One region of the Gorillibacterium sp. sgz306347 genome, then DNA from elsewhere that is predicted to be linked to it. Evidence: predicted binding sites of a transcription regulator. Region 1 holds the regulator's gene; the other holds the start of a gene.
What was found. The regulator Rex, encoded in region 1, represses fermentation and respiration genes when NADH is low (regulators of the CRP and FNR family bind a similar motif). The targets are predictions, from matches to a motif close to TTGTGAAATATTTCACAA.
Positions count from the first base shown of each region.

Region 2: a site for Rex is predicted at 4,684-4,701, ahead of nirB (nitrite reductase large subunit NirB). Genes of this name have one in related genera too.

Region 1 is NZ_JCAPET010000018.1:17,055-24,231, reverse strand. Features, by position in the region: gene panC (pantoate--beta-alanine ligase) at 1-527, shown strand, start outside; gene panD (aspartate 1-decarboxylase) at 549-935, shown strand; gene AC6I6H_RS11335 (tetratricopeptide repeat protein) at 1,063-1,674, shown strand; gene dinG (ATP-dependent DNA helicase DinG) at 1,793-4,651, shown strand; gene AC6I6H_RS11325 (redox-sensing transcriptional repressor Rex) at 4,648-5,271, shown strand; gene AC6I6H_RS11320 (DUF47 domain-containing protein) at 5,343-5,960, opposite strand; gene AC6I6H_RS11315 (amidohydrolase) at 6,143-7,177, shown strand, end outside.
Region 2 is NZ_JCAPET010000006.1:116,105-123,281, reverse strand. Features, by position in the region: gene glnA (type I glutamate--ammonia ligase) at 1-1,041, shown strand, start outside; gene AC6I6H_RS05595 (alpha/beta fold hydrolase) at 1,160-2,029, shown strand; gene AC6I6H_RS05590 (cupin domain-containing protein) at 2,131-2,472, opposite strand; gene AC6I6H_RS05585 (DUF438 domain-containing protein) at 2,712-3,965, shown strand; gene AC6I6H_RS05580 (Crp/Fnr family transcriptional regulator) at 4,023-4,553, opposite strand; gene nirB (nitrite reductase large subunit NirB) at 4,766-7,177, shown strand, end outside.

The DNA of each region.
Region 1 (7,177 bases):
CCGGGCATTTTGACGGCGTAGCCCTTGTCGTCAGCAAGCTGTTTCATATTGTACAGCCGGACCGCGCCTATTTCGGGATGAAAGATGCCCAGCAGGTGGCGGTGATTCAAACCATGACCGAAGACCTCAACCTGGATGTCGAAATTGTACCGTGCCCCATCGTGCGGGACGCGGACGGACTGGCGCTCAGCTCGCGCAACGTTTATTTGTCGGCGGAGGAACGGAAGGAAGCGCTGGCCCTTTCCCGCTCCTTGGCCCAGTCGGAGAGTTGGCTGGAAGAGGAAAAGGGAGATCCCGGCCGGTTGAAGGAACGGATCCGGGAGGCGATTGCCGCGTCCCCGCTTGCCGACATTGATTATGTCGAGGTGCTGACCTATCCGGAGCTTCAGCCTTCCGCCGTGTCTGTTTCAGGAGAATGGAAGGAAACCGACCGATGGATTGTCGCGCTTGCCGTCCGGTACGGCAAAACGCGGCTGATCGACAATCGTTTGCTGGCCGTCCCGCGCCCGAGCGCACCTAAGGCTTGATGAAAAGGGAGGAGAAGCCCGATGTTTCGAACCATGATGAAATCTAAGCTGCACCGCGCCACCGTCACGGAAGCCAACCTGAACTATGTCGGGAGCATTACCATTGACGAGGATCTGCTGGAGCTTTCCGATCTGTATCCGAACGAGAAGGTGCAAATCGTCAACAATAATAACGGCGCCCGTCTGGAAACTTACACCATTCCCGGTCCGAGGGGCTCCGGCGTCATCTGCCTGAACGGGGCCGCCGCGCGTCTGGTGCAGCCCGGCGACAAAGTAATCATCATCTCCTACGCGATGATGTCCGAAGAGGAAGCCAGAACACATCAGCCGAAGGTCGTTATTCTGGACGACGAGAACCGTCCCGTGGAAACCGCCTATACCGAGAAGCATTCCACGGTGCTGGTCTAATTCGCCGGAACGGCCCGGATTTTCCGGATAAATGCACTTTTATTGGCCGTCCGGCTCCGGTATGAAACCGCCCCTCCCGGCGCACAATGAGGGTACGACCAAAGGCCATCAGGCGGGGAGGGACGGCATGTTCCGGGAAATCTTCGAAACGATGAACGAAGCCCTCGACGAAATCCTTTCCGAATACGCCGAAGCAGGGGCGGACCGGGAAGCCGAGCTTGGAGAACGCTTTTCTATGCTGAAGTCGATGAGCGACTGCTGCCTGGAGGAATGGCTGCGTTTTGAAGAAAGGCTCTCGGCCTGCCGGAGCCAGCTGCTCGGTTCGGGTTCCGCGGCGCTGGCCGACTCCGATCTGGACGGCGGTCAGCCGGTGTCCGAGCATTTTATCAAAGGCCAGGGCTTTTACAAGCTGTACATGTTCGACAAGGCCGTCGCCGAATTCGCGGCGCTTGTCCGCGAGAAGCCGGACTTCATTCTCGGCCGCGTTTACCTGGCGATGGGATACCTTCGATTAGGTGAGCTGGACGAGGCTTACCGGCATTTTCATCTGCTGGTTCCGCTGACGAATAACGCCAAGCTGAAAGCTATTTCCTATAACGCCATGGGCTGCATTCAGGTACACAACCAGAACATGGAGCAGGCTTACGGATATTTTAAACTGGCGGACCTGACCGATTCCTCGTTTATGGAACCGGCCTTCTGGAGCAAGGAATTTTGGCCTTACCGCAGGAAACAGTAAGCGGGCCGCCATTTGCAAAACCGACTGGGCTCTCGTAGACTCCGGTCGTTTTTTCTTTTGTGCGAAATCGGATTGTGGTATGCTTAGGGGAGCGGGAGAAGGGATTTGATAAGCGGCAATGAAATTCGCGGTATTGGATTTTGAAACGACCGGAGGCCAGCCGACTGATTCCATCATTCAGGTTGGTCTTGTTCTTATAGAGGAAGACCGGATTGGAAAGCGTTATGCGTCCTATGTTAATCCCGGGACGCCGATCCCCCCGTTTATCACCGCTTTAACGGGGATCGACGACGAAACGGTGAAGGACGCGCCCGCGATCGATCAGGTCATCATGGAGATGCAGCCGCTTTTGCAGGACAGCATCCTGGTCGCTCATAACGTAGGGTTTGATTTGGCTTTTTTGCAGCGGGCTCTTGAAGCCTGCGGATATTTCAAGTTCGGCGGGCCGGTTCTCGATACAATGGACCTGCTCCGCATCTGCTACCCCGATTTGTCCAGTCTTTCCCTCGGCAACGTTACGGAAGAGCTGGGCATCTCCCATGACCGGCCTCATCAGGCGGATTCCGACGCGGAAGCGACCGCGGAGCTCTGGCTGAAGTGCGTGTCCCGGTTTCAGGAGCTCCCGCTTCTGACGGTCCAGCGCATTGAGGCGCTGTTTCGGGAGGATTCCTCCGATCTCGGCTGGTTCCTTCGCGAGCAATGCGCCCGGAAGGAGCAGTCGGTCGCCGCCGAGCCGGAAGCGCAGCAGCATTTCCGCCAATTCGCTTTGAAGGCGGAGGACTGGGGCGAAGAGGAATGGGAGCGCGACGAGAAGGAAGCCCGTGAAACGCTGGGCGATTCCTTTGAAGCTTTTCACGAGGGCGTCAAGAAGAAGCTGCAGGCCAAATTTCCTGCATATGAAGAGCGGGAGGCGCAGAACCGCATGTCCGCGGAGGTTGCCGCCGCGTTCGAGGGGGAAGAGCACCTGCTGGTCGAGGCGGGTACGGGAACCGGGAAATCGCTCGGGTACCTGCTGCCGGCGCTCTATTACGGCATTCGTGAAAGCAAAAAAATGGTCGTCAGCACGCACACGATCAACCTGCAGGAGCAGCTGCGGCAAAGGGACCTGCCTCTTTTGCACGAAGTTTTCCCCGTCCCGTTCCGGGCGGCGGTCTTGAAGGGTAGAAGCCATTACCTGTGCCTCCGCAAGTTCGAGCAGAAGATCGTGTACGAGGAGTTTGACAACGGCCGGGAAGATCTGGTCACCGCGGCGCAAATGCTGGTTTGGCTCAGCCTCACCGAACGCGGTGAAGACGAGGAGCTGCACTTTGGAGGCCGGGGAGCCGATTTCTGGCGGTCGGTCATGAGCGACGCGGATTCCTGCCAGAACCGCAGCTGCCCCTGGTTTAAAAAATGCTTCTATCATCGCGCCCGCTACGATGCGGGCGAGGCGGATGTGGTCATCACGAACCATTCGCTTTTGTTTACCGACATGAAGGCGGAGCACCGGATTCTTCCGGGCTACAAGCAGCTCGTGGTGGATGAAGCGCACAATTTCGAAGAAGTGGCCGCCAAGCACCTTGGACTGGAAGTTTCCTGGCATGCTTTTGTGAACGGGCTCACTTGGCTTTACAAGGACAGCCGGCTGGGTCAGCTCCCTCTGCTTCGCCAGCGCATCGTGCACGACGACAATTTGTCGGCCGACAAAGCGGGCGTGCTCTGCGAATCGATTGACGAGATGTATCCTCTGTTTGCGGACATCCGCGAGCGGTGGGACAACTGGATGTCGCGACTGTACGAGCGGATGGCGGGAGGTGCGGGCGATACGGGAGAGAACGCCCTGGTATTCCGGCTGACCGACGACCGCAAGCCGGCCGGCTGGGCGGAGCTGACCGAAGCGCACGAGGACCTCGATCGGCTTCTGGCGAAGCTGCTGAAGCAGCTGGACAAACTGCTCGCGCCGCTCAAGGAGGAGCCGGACCGGTCGGAGCTGCAAAGCCTTGCCACCAACCTTTCGGGCGGCGTCAAGGAGCTGGCCCGGCTGCGCGACAACCTGCGCTTTTTCGTTGCCCAGAACGATGCGGGCTTTGTTTACTGGATTGAAGGCAACCACCAGCACAAAATGAAGTCGCTGCAGCTCATGTCCGTTCCCATCGATGTCAGCCCGATGCTGAAGGCGCATTTCTTTGATCAAAAGGAAAGCGTCGTGCTGACCTCCGCCACGCTGTCGGTCGGCAAAACGTTCGATTACACCATCGATCAGCTCGGGCTGCGGGAGGCGGCGGAGGACAACCGGCTCCGGGAGGTGCAGCTGCCTTCGCCGTTCAATTACCGGGAGCAGGCGCTGGTCGTTATCCCGCGCGATTTCCCGGTGCTGAAGGGAATGAAAGGCGAGGCCGAGTTTACGGCCGCGCTGGTGGAATCGCTCGCCGAGGTGGCGCGCGAAACCAAAGGGCGCATGCTGGTGCTGTTCACTTCCTACCGGATGCTGAAGCAGGTGCACGGAGAGCTGCGCGAGCGGCTCACGCCCGACGGCATCCAGGTATTGGGGCAGGGCATGGACGGCGGAAGCCGAAGCAAGCTGGTCCGGCTCTTTCAGGCGAACGGCAAAACCGTTCTGCTTGGAACGAGCAGCTTCTGGGAAGGGGTCGACATTCCCGGCGAAGCGCTGAGCTGCCTGGCGATCGTCCGGCTGCCGTTTCAGCCGCCGAACCATCCGGTGGTGGAAGCCAAATGCGACCGCATCAAACAGAAAAACCAGAATCCGTTCATGAAGCTTTCCGTGCCGCAGGCCGTCATCCGTTTCAAGCAGGGCTTCGGCCGGCTGGTGCGCCGCGAAAGCGACAAAGGCATTGTGATCGTGTACGACACAAGGATTCTGGAAACCTATTACGGAAAGCATTTCTTATACTCGCTGCCGGGACCCAAAATTGAGCATATGAATGCCAAGCAACTGGTGCCGAGAATTTCGCAATGGATGGAAGGGGTTAACGAATGAAGACGACGGAGAAAATCTCGGAAGCGGTAGTCCGCAGACTGCCGGTATACCTGCGCTATTTAAGCGAGCTTCATGCCAATGGCGTGCAGACCGTTTCCTCTCAGGACCTGGGACGCAGACTGGATCTGAATCCCGCCCAAATTCGCAAGGATTTGGCCTACTTTGGGGATTTCGGCAAAAAGGGCATTGGCTATGACGTCGAATACCTGATTGAGAAAATACGTCAGATCCTGAAGCTGGACCGGGAAATCGCCGTCGCTTTGGTCGGAGCCGGGAACCTGGGGAAGGCGCTCAGCAACTACAACGCCTACCTGAAGGACAACATGCACATTGTCGCCCTGTTCGACGCCGTTCCGGAAATTGTCGGCACGAAGATCAATCACCTGACGGTCCAGCCTATCGAGGAAATGAAAGATACGGTGCGCCAGCAGAACATCCGGGTCGGCATCATCACCGTCCCCGGATCGGAAGCGCAGGGCGTCGCAGACGATCTTGTTGCCGCCGGCGTCGAAGCGATTCTCAATTTTGCGCCTTCCATCATTAAAGTGACTCCGAACGTGCGCGTGCATTATGCCGATTTTACGACGGAGCTGCTGAGCCTGGCGTATTACCTGGATTAATCGTTTCTTCCCAATGAAAACGCCGCGATCCGTAAGGGATCGCGGCGTTTTGTGTATCCGCGTCTGCCGTCTCAGGCGTAACGCAGGATGATGCTTTCGAGTATATTGGCGACGCCTTCGCAGGCGTCGGTCGCTTTTTCCAGGCGCTCGTACAGCTCCTTGATTTTGAAATCCGTGTAGGGGTCTTTTTGCTCGGTGAAAATTTTGCGAATGCCCTCGCGCATGAGGCGGTCGCCTTCGTTCTCCAGGCTGTTGATTTGCACGGTATGCTCGGAGATCTGATCGTATTTCTTCTTGGAGAGCAGGTGGAACGCTTCGACGATATGCTCGCAGGCCTTCACAATCACTTCGGCGAATTTTCGCATGTAGTCGTCGGAGGCTTCGATGTTCAGATAGTCGAATTTGGCGATCGTTTCTTCGATGTAGTCCATGACATCGTCCATTTTGTTCGCCAGTTCCATGATGTCCTCCCGGTCGAGAGGGGTGATGAACACTTTATTTAACCCGCGGTAAATCATATGGGTGATGTTGTCGCCCTTGTGTTCAAGATCCTTCAATTGGTCGATGTAAGCCACCGGCGGCTTCGAGCCGCTCATTGCTTCGCGGAACATTTTGGCCGCCACGAGCGTGTTGTCTGCGGATTCCAGCAGCAGCTTGAAAAAATCGGTATCTCCCTTTTTCTGAAACATGTAGGTTTAGCCTCCCGTTTATATATGACCCCGTTGCTCCTTATGTTAAGGTATCATAAAGAGAGCGGGCCGCGCAATGAGGACGCCCCTTCGCCACGGTTTCGTCAACTCTTGTCCGGAAGCCTTGCTTTTGCCCCGCCGGCGTTGTACGCTCTAGAAAAACGGATAGCAGAAAGGAAACGATCCCTTTGGCCCGATTGTTGATCAAAAACGGCATTTTTCTGACTCCGGATGCGGAGTCTCCCGTACTGCGCGGAAATATGATTGTGGCAGACGATAAAATTGAATGGCTCGGACCCGAGCTTTCCCCGGAGCAGCTTGCCTCCGGCTTTGACGAAGTGGTGGACGGCAGCCGCCGGCTGTACATGCCCGGACTAGTCAACACCCACGGACATGCGGCGATGTCGCTGCTTCGGGGCGTAGGCGACGACCTGGCCCTCCAGGTTTGGCTGGAAGAGAAAATGTGGCCCAACGAAGCGAAATTTACGGCGGGCGACGTAAGAATAGGCACCCTGCTTTCCATTGTGGAAATGCTCAAATCGGGCACGACGACGTTCGTCGACATGTACGATCATATGGATGAAGTGGCCCGCTCGGTCGAGCTGTCGGGCATGCGGGCCTGTCTCACGCGGGGCGTCATCGGGCTCTGCCCGCCCGAGGTGCAGGACGTCAAGCTGCGTGAAGCGGCCGCCTTCGCCCGCAGCTGGCATGGCGCCGCAGGGGGCCGGATCACGGCGATGATTTCGCCGCACGCACCCTATACCTGCCCGCCGGACTATATCGAGAAGCTGGTGGAGCTGTCGTACGAGCTGGATCTTCCGATGCACACCCACATGTCGGAAACCGCGCGTGAGGTGGAGGAAAACGAAAGGGCCTACGGGCTCCGGCCGGTCGAGCATCTGGAGAAGCTGGGCGTGTTTGACCGTCCGTGTCTTGTCGCGCATGCCGTTCATTTGAACGACAAGGAAATTGAAATTTTGGCCCGCCGCGACGTCCGGGTTTCCCACAACCCCGGCAGCAACCTGAAGCTGGCAAGCGGCATCGCGCCTGTGACCAAGCTTCTCGCCGCCGGTGTGAAGGTATCGCTCGGGACGGACGGCTCCGCCAGCAATAACAACCTCGACATGTTCGAGGAAATGCGCCTGGCCGCTTTGCTGCACAAAGGAACAACGGGGGACCCGACCGCCGTTCCCGCTTACGAAGCGTTCCGGATGGCG
Region 2 (7,177 bases), on a different contig from region 1:
CCGGACGGCTCGCCGTTCCCGGGAGACCCGCGCGGCATTCTGAAGCGCGCGCTGCGCGAAGCCGAGGAAATGGGCTTCACCACCATGAACGTCGGTCCCGAGCCGGAATTTTTCCTGTTTAAAACCGATGAGAAGGGCAACCCGACTACCGAGCTGAACGACCAGGGCGGGTATTTCGACCTGGCGCCGACCGACCTCGGGGAGAACTGCCGGCGTGAAATCGTACTTACGCTGGAAGAAATGGGCTTCGAAATCGAAGCGTCCCATCACGAAGTCGCGCCCGGCCAGCATGAGATCGACTTCAAATACACCGACGCGGTATCCGCGGCCGATGCGATTCAAACCTTCAAGCTCGTTGTCAAAACAATCGCCCGCCAGCACGGACTGCATGCTTCCTTTATGCCGAAGCCGCTGTTCGGCGTCAACGGCTCCGGGATGCACTGTCACCTTTCGCTGTTTAACGGCGACGAGAACACGTTCTACGACGAAAGCGACAAGCTGGGCCTCAGCTCCAACGCCCGTTATTTTATGGCCGGTATCCTGAAGCATGCGCGTTCTTTTGCGGCCATTACGAACCCGACCGTCAACTCCTACAAGCGGCTCGTGCCGGGATACGAAGCGCCTTGCTATGTAGCCTGGTCGGGCAGCAACCGCAGCCCGATGATCCGCATTCCGGCATCGCGCGGCCTCAGCACCCGCGTCGAAGTCCGCAACCCGGACCCGGCGGCCAACCCTTATCTGGCGCTGTCGGTTATGCTGAAAGCGGGACTGGACGGAATCAAGAACAAGCTTCAGCTTCCGCCTCCGGTCGACCGCAACATCTACGTGATGACCGAGGAAGAGCGTGTGGAGCAGGGCATTCCGAGCCTGCCGTCCGACCTCAAGGAAGCGCTGAACGAGCTTCTGCGCAACGACGTCATTTTCGAAGCGATGGGCGAGCACGCCCTGGCTTATTTCTTTGAGCTGAAAGAAATTGAATGGGACATGTACCGTACTCAGGTCCACGCCTGGGAACGCGATCATTACCTGAGCCTGTATTGATTCGAGAAATCCCTTGGTGCATAAGCGCCGGGGGATTTTTTTGTTTTGAAACTATCCCATTAAGCGGGAAGCTTTTATGGTATGATCATAGGAAAATGCCCGAGATGAGGAGAGTTCCGTGGCGTCCATTTTCAAGCACGAAGCAGGTCAAAAAGAATACGAGTTTTGCTATGAGAAAAGTTTGGCTCTGTTTGAAACGGGTTTTCGTTCCCTTGCGATCCCGACAACGTTTGGAGAGACGCATGTCCTTTGCTTTGGGGACACCGATAAGAAACCGCTGCTGCTGCTTCATGGGATGACAATGAGCAGTACGATGTGGTATCCCAACGTGAACCGGCTGATGCAGGAACGCTGTGTGTATGCGGTTGATGTAATGGGCGATTTTGGCAAGAGCAAGCCTTTGATGGCTATAAAAAGCAGGAAGGAAGCCGGGCAGTGGGTTCTTGAGGTTTTGAATGCTCTGGAATTGAACAGGGCGGACCTGGCCGGCCACTCCATGGGCGGCTTTTTGGCTTTGAATTTTGCGCTTGCTTATCCGGACCGGTTGTCCAAGTTAATGTTATATGCCCCTGCCGGAACCTTTCATAAAATAAGCTTCAAGTTCTTCGCCAAAATTTATCCAGCCTTGTTGTTTCATACGGAGCATTGGATCGACAAAGCATTTGCCTGGTTCTCCGGCACGGGAGAGCCCCTGCATCCAGTATTTCGCGCTCAGGTCATTTCGGGTTATCGCCATGCCAAACCGCTTTTGCAGGTCATGCCTTCCGTATTTTCCGAGGAGGAATTCAACGGCTTTCAAGTGCCTACCCTGCTCCTTATCGGGGAAAAAGAGGTCATCTACCCCGCAAAAGAGGCGACCGCCAACGCCAAACGCATGATTCCCCATTTGGAGACCCACTTGATTGCAGGTGCGAGCCATTCCCTGACCATGGAACACGCGGACATTGTGAATGAACTTTCCCTGCGTTTTCTGAGGAAAGAAGCTTAGAGACAGGTTAGCCCTTTAACGCGGAGGAAAAATCAAAACGCCCCGAACGTTGTGCTTCCGCACTTCGTCCGGGGCGTTTTTTTGCTGTTTCGCTTCATGCCTTAAATGTTTTGCGCGTACTGCTCGCTCGGCGTGTTGATCAAAGTTACAAACAGGCTGGACCGCTCCTCCGGAGAACCGGCATAGGCAAAATCGTCGTCGCCCGGAATTTGCAGCACGTCGCCTTGCTTGACTTCCGCTTCTTTTCCCGCCGCCGTCACGACGCCGCTGCCTTCCAGCACCGTAATGTACACCGTCGCGCCGGGGTGTTTGTGCATCGGAAGCGCCTGGCCGGCATCGAAATTCAGCACAAACACGACATGGGCCGCTTCTTTAAACACAATGCGCTTCGTAAAGCGGCCTTCCTGATAGTCTTGAAATTCGGCGATCGTTTTTTTCTCCATTTTCACTCTCTCCTTGTGATAAATTTCTCTTATTAAAACAAGCAGTTACTTGAAGTGAACAACAGTACCATCCGATTTTGCTTGTGTTGTGGGTGTCTGGTGCGATATTCCTGCTTTTATTGTAAGCCATTCCTAAGAACAAAATGTGATTTCAGTCACAAGTTTAAACTTCTCTTTCCGTTAGGGTTGAATTAGCTAAGAAAACAATGAGGAATCAAACCCATAAAGGAGTGTGGAGCATGAGCGAGCTGATTAACAACCGCGAGCAAGCCCCGCTGATGGACGCCGAACGACGGCGTATGCTGAAGGAAATTATCAAGGAGCTGCACAGCGGCAAAACCGTGGAGGAAGTGAAAGCGCGTTTCGATCACGCAATCGGCGATATCTCGGTTTCCGAAATTTCCTCTTTGGAGCAGGCGATCATGGAGGAGGACGGCATACCGGTCGAGGAAGTGCAGCGCCTGTGCAGCGTGCACGCAGCCGTCTTTAAGGGCTCTATACAAGACATTCACCGGAGCGCCAAGCCGGAAGAGCAGCCAGGGCATCCCGTGCATACGATCAAGCTGGAGAACCGCGAAGTGGACCGGCTGGTCAATTTTAAAATTTCGCTCCACCTGGACCAGTTCCGCCGGGACGACAGCGAGCCGAACCGTCTGAAGCTGCTGGAGGATTTCAGTCTGCTGTACGATCTTGATAAGCACTACAGCCGGAAAGAGAATCTGCTGTTTCCGTATCTGGAGAAATACGGCATTTACGGGCCGACCAAAGTGATGTGGGGCGTCGACGACGGCATTCGAATCGGCATCAAAGAAGTAATCGCCAAGCTGAGAGATTACGAGGGAAATCCCGAAGCGCTGGCGGGATTGATTGAACGGGTGCTGAAGGAAGTTACCGAGATGATTTTCAAGGAAGAGAACATTTTGCTGCCGATGGCTCTGGAAAAGCTGACGGAAGACGAATGGGTGAAGATCGCGAAGGAAAGCGACGAGATCGGCTACTGCCTCACCGCCCCCGAGCGGGAATGGATTCCCGAGCGGGCGCCGGAGCCGGAAGCGGAACCGGACGGTGAAAGCGAGCTGCCCGCCGCCGACGGCCTGATCCGGATGGCAACCGGTATTCTGACCCTGAAGCAGCTGGAAACGATGATGAATCATCTTCCGGTAGACCTGACGTTTATCGACGAGCAGGATGTCGTGCGCTACTTCTCGCACGGGAAGGAACGCATCTTCGCCCGCACCAAAGCCGTCATCGGCCGGACCGTGCAGAACTGCCACCCGCCGCAAAGCGTGCATATTGTCAACAAGCTGCTGGAGGACTTTAAAGCCGGGGTGAAGGATGAGGAAAGCTTCTGGATTCCGTTCCGGGACAAATTCGTGTACATCCGCTATTTCGCCGTCCGGGACGAGGACGGCCGTTACCTGGGCACCTTGGAATTTACGCAAAACATCGAGCCGATCCAGAAGCTGACGGGGCAAAAGCGCATCATGTCCTGATTCGGTCCAAGGACGCGGTTCACAAGAAGAGCGTCCGTATAGCGGGCGCTCTGTCTGTTATGACCGTGTTTTTCCGCTCCTGGCGGGCGAATTCGTTGCGCTTCTGAGGAGCCGATTGATCGTTTCGCGGCGAAGCCCGATGATTTGACCGATTTCGCTCTGCGTCAATATGTCCGTGAGCGTAGCCGGACGGATGTAGGTCTCGAACCAGGCTTGAAGCTGCTCCAGCCGCGCGGCCGGCGAGACCTCCGTCAGCTGGTCGATGCGCTGCTGCATCATTCGCAGCTTTTCCTGAAGCTGCATGGCGATAGTCCGGTAGCGCTCCGGATTTTGCTCCAGCTCCCGGTACCACTCCGATCGCGGAAGGACTTCGATTTCGCATGTCATCAGCGCAACGGCTGTGCCGTAATAAGGATTCGGGCTGATCAGCGAGTGGTGGGGGATAATTTCGTTCGGCACAATGACGTTAACCAGAAACTGCGAGCCGTCTTCATGCACGCGGACAATTTTCAGCATTCCGCTTTTCAGGTGGTACAGGGGGCCGGTTTCCCCCTGACGAAACAGGGTATCGCCTTTATGAATAATCATGAAGCTACCTCCGCTGCAAAAATTCCAAAGCTTCTTATCGTTTGCACGTCATTTTTATGTAAGGAATCTTCTTTCATTATTAACGCATTCCTTGTGAGTTGTCCACGAAGAGCCGAAAAGATCTTATCGCTTGTGATTGGAATCACACAGTTAAAAACCGAAAAAAGGTATAATGCCAAGACAGTCAAATTCACCTTTAAGGAGCACTGCATATGACATCCGATAAAAGAAAGCTGGTCGTCATCGGAAACGGGATGGCAGGGATCCAGACCATTGAACAGGTTTTAAAATTGACGACGGAATATGAAATCACCGTAATTGGTGACGAACCTCACCCGAATTATAACCGTATCATGCTTTCTTATGTTTTGGAAGGCAGCAAAAATTTGGACGATATCGTATTAAACCAGTGGGACTGGTATAAAGAAAACGGCATTACGCTCCACACCGGACAGCGAGTGGAGCGGATCGACGCGGAAACCAAGACTGTCCGCACCGACGGAGGGCTGTCCATTCCTTACGATCTGGCCCTTCTCGCAACCGGCTCGCAATCGTTTATTCTTCCGGTCCCCGGTCATGATCTGGACGGCGTTATCGGCTTCCGCAGCATTGCGGATTGCACGGCCATGCTGGAAGCGGCCAAAACCTATAAGACGGCCGCCGTTATCGGCGGCGGGCTGCTCGGCCTGGAAGCCGCCAAAGGCTTGGTCAACCTGGGAATGGACGTCACCGTCGTCCACTTGATGGAAGATCTGATGGAGCGCCAGCTCGACCCGGAAGCCTCCGCCATGTTGAAGGAAGAGCTGGAACGGCAGGGCATCAAATTTGCGATGGGCAAGCAAACCGCAGAGCTTTACGGCGACCAACGGGTACAAGGCCTTCGGTTTGCCGACGGCGGGGAGCTTCCGGCCGAGCTGGTCGTGATGGCGGTCGGGATCAAGCCCAACGTTCAGGTGGCCGTGCAAAGCGGGATTGAAGCCAAGCGCGGCATTCTGGTCGACGATCTTATGCGGACCTCGCTGGAGGACGTCTATGCCGTCGGAGAATGCGTCGAGCACCGCGGCGTTTGTTACGGACTGGTCGCTCCTTTGTTCGAGCAGGGTACCGTATTGGCCAAACATTTGGCCGGCGCGGAAACCGAAGGCTACCAAGGCTCGATTGTGTCAACGAAGCTAAAGATTTCGGGCGTGGATGTGTTCTCCGCAGGCGAGTTTTTGACCGCTCCCGAGCATACGGTCATCGCGGCGAAGGACCAGTGGAAACGGACCTACAAGAAAATATTGCTTCGCGATAACAAAATTGTCGGTACCGTTCTTTTCGGCGATGTGACGGATTCCGCCGTCCTGCAAAAATACGTGCGCCAGGGCGTCGAGATGACGGACGAGATTTACGGCCAACTGATGGGAAGCGGCTGCAAGCATGAAGGAAAAGGCGCTTCGGTCGAAGCCATGGCGGACGATGAAATCGTCTGCGGCTGCAACGGGGTAACGAAGAAAACGATCGTCGATGTCATCCAAAACCAGGGCCTCACCACCGTAGACGAAATCAAGGCCTGCACCGGCGCGACGCGCTCCTGCGGAGGCTGCAAGCCGGTAGTCGAACAGATTTTGCAGTATGTTCTCGGCGACGGCTTCAGCGCTGCCGCAAAGCAGGGCATCTGCGACTGCACGACCCTGAACCGGGACGAAGTGGTTGAAGGGATTCGCGGCCAAGGCTTCAGGACGATCCGCGAAGCCATGCGCGGCCTCGGCTGGAAAAACGAAGAGGGCTGCTCCAAATGCCGTCCGGCGCTGAACTATTATCTGACCATGCTCTATCCCGACACGTATGTGGACGAAAAGGAATCCCGTTTCGTCAACGAACGCCTGAACGCCAACATTCAGAAGGACGGCACGTATACCGTCGTTCCCCGGATGTACGGCGGGGTTACAACGCCGGAGGATTTGAAGAAAATTGCCGACGTATCCTTGAAATACAACATCAAAGTGGTTAAGGTAACAGGAGGACAGCGCCTCGACCTGGTCGGCGTCCGCAAGGAGGATCTGCCGAAGGTGTGGGAGGAGCTGGATATGCCTTCCGGCTATGCCTATGCCAAATCGCTGCGCACGGTGAAAACATGCGTCGGCGCGCCTTTGTGCCGGTTCGGTACGGTGGACTCCATGGCCATGGGCGAGCTGCTGGAACGCAAGTTTGAACGGCTGGACTTCCCGGCGAAGTTCAAAATGGCGGTTAACGCCTGCCCGCGGAACTGTGCGGAATCGTGCACCAAAGACATCGGAATCGTCGGCAACGACGGCGGCTGGGAAATCTTTGTCGGCGGCAACGGGGGCATCAAGCCCCGATTGGCCGATTCCTTGTGCAAGGTGAAGACGGACGGTGAACTGGTGGACGTAGTGGCAGCCGTCATGCAGCATTACCGGGAGACCGGCAAGTATCTGGAGCGGACCTCGGAATGGGTGGAACGGATCGGTCTGGACGCGATCAAGCAGGCGGTCGTGGAAGACACCGACAACCGCGCAGCCCTGAAAGCGCGCATTGAGTTCGCGCTGCAGAAAGTAGAGGACCCGTGGAAAAAGGTACTGGCCGACGATAAAGCCCGGTCGGCATATTTTGAAGTGGTTCAA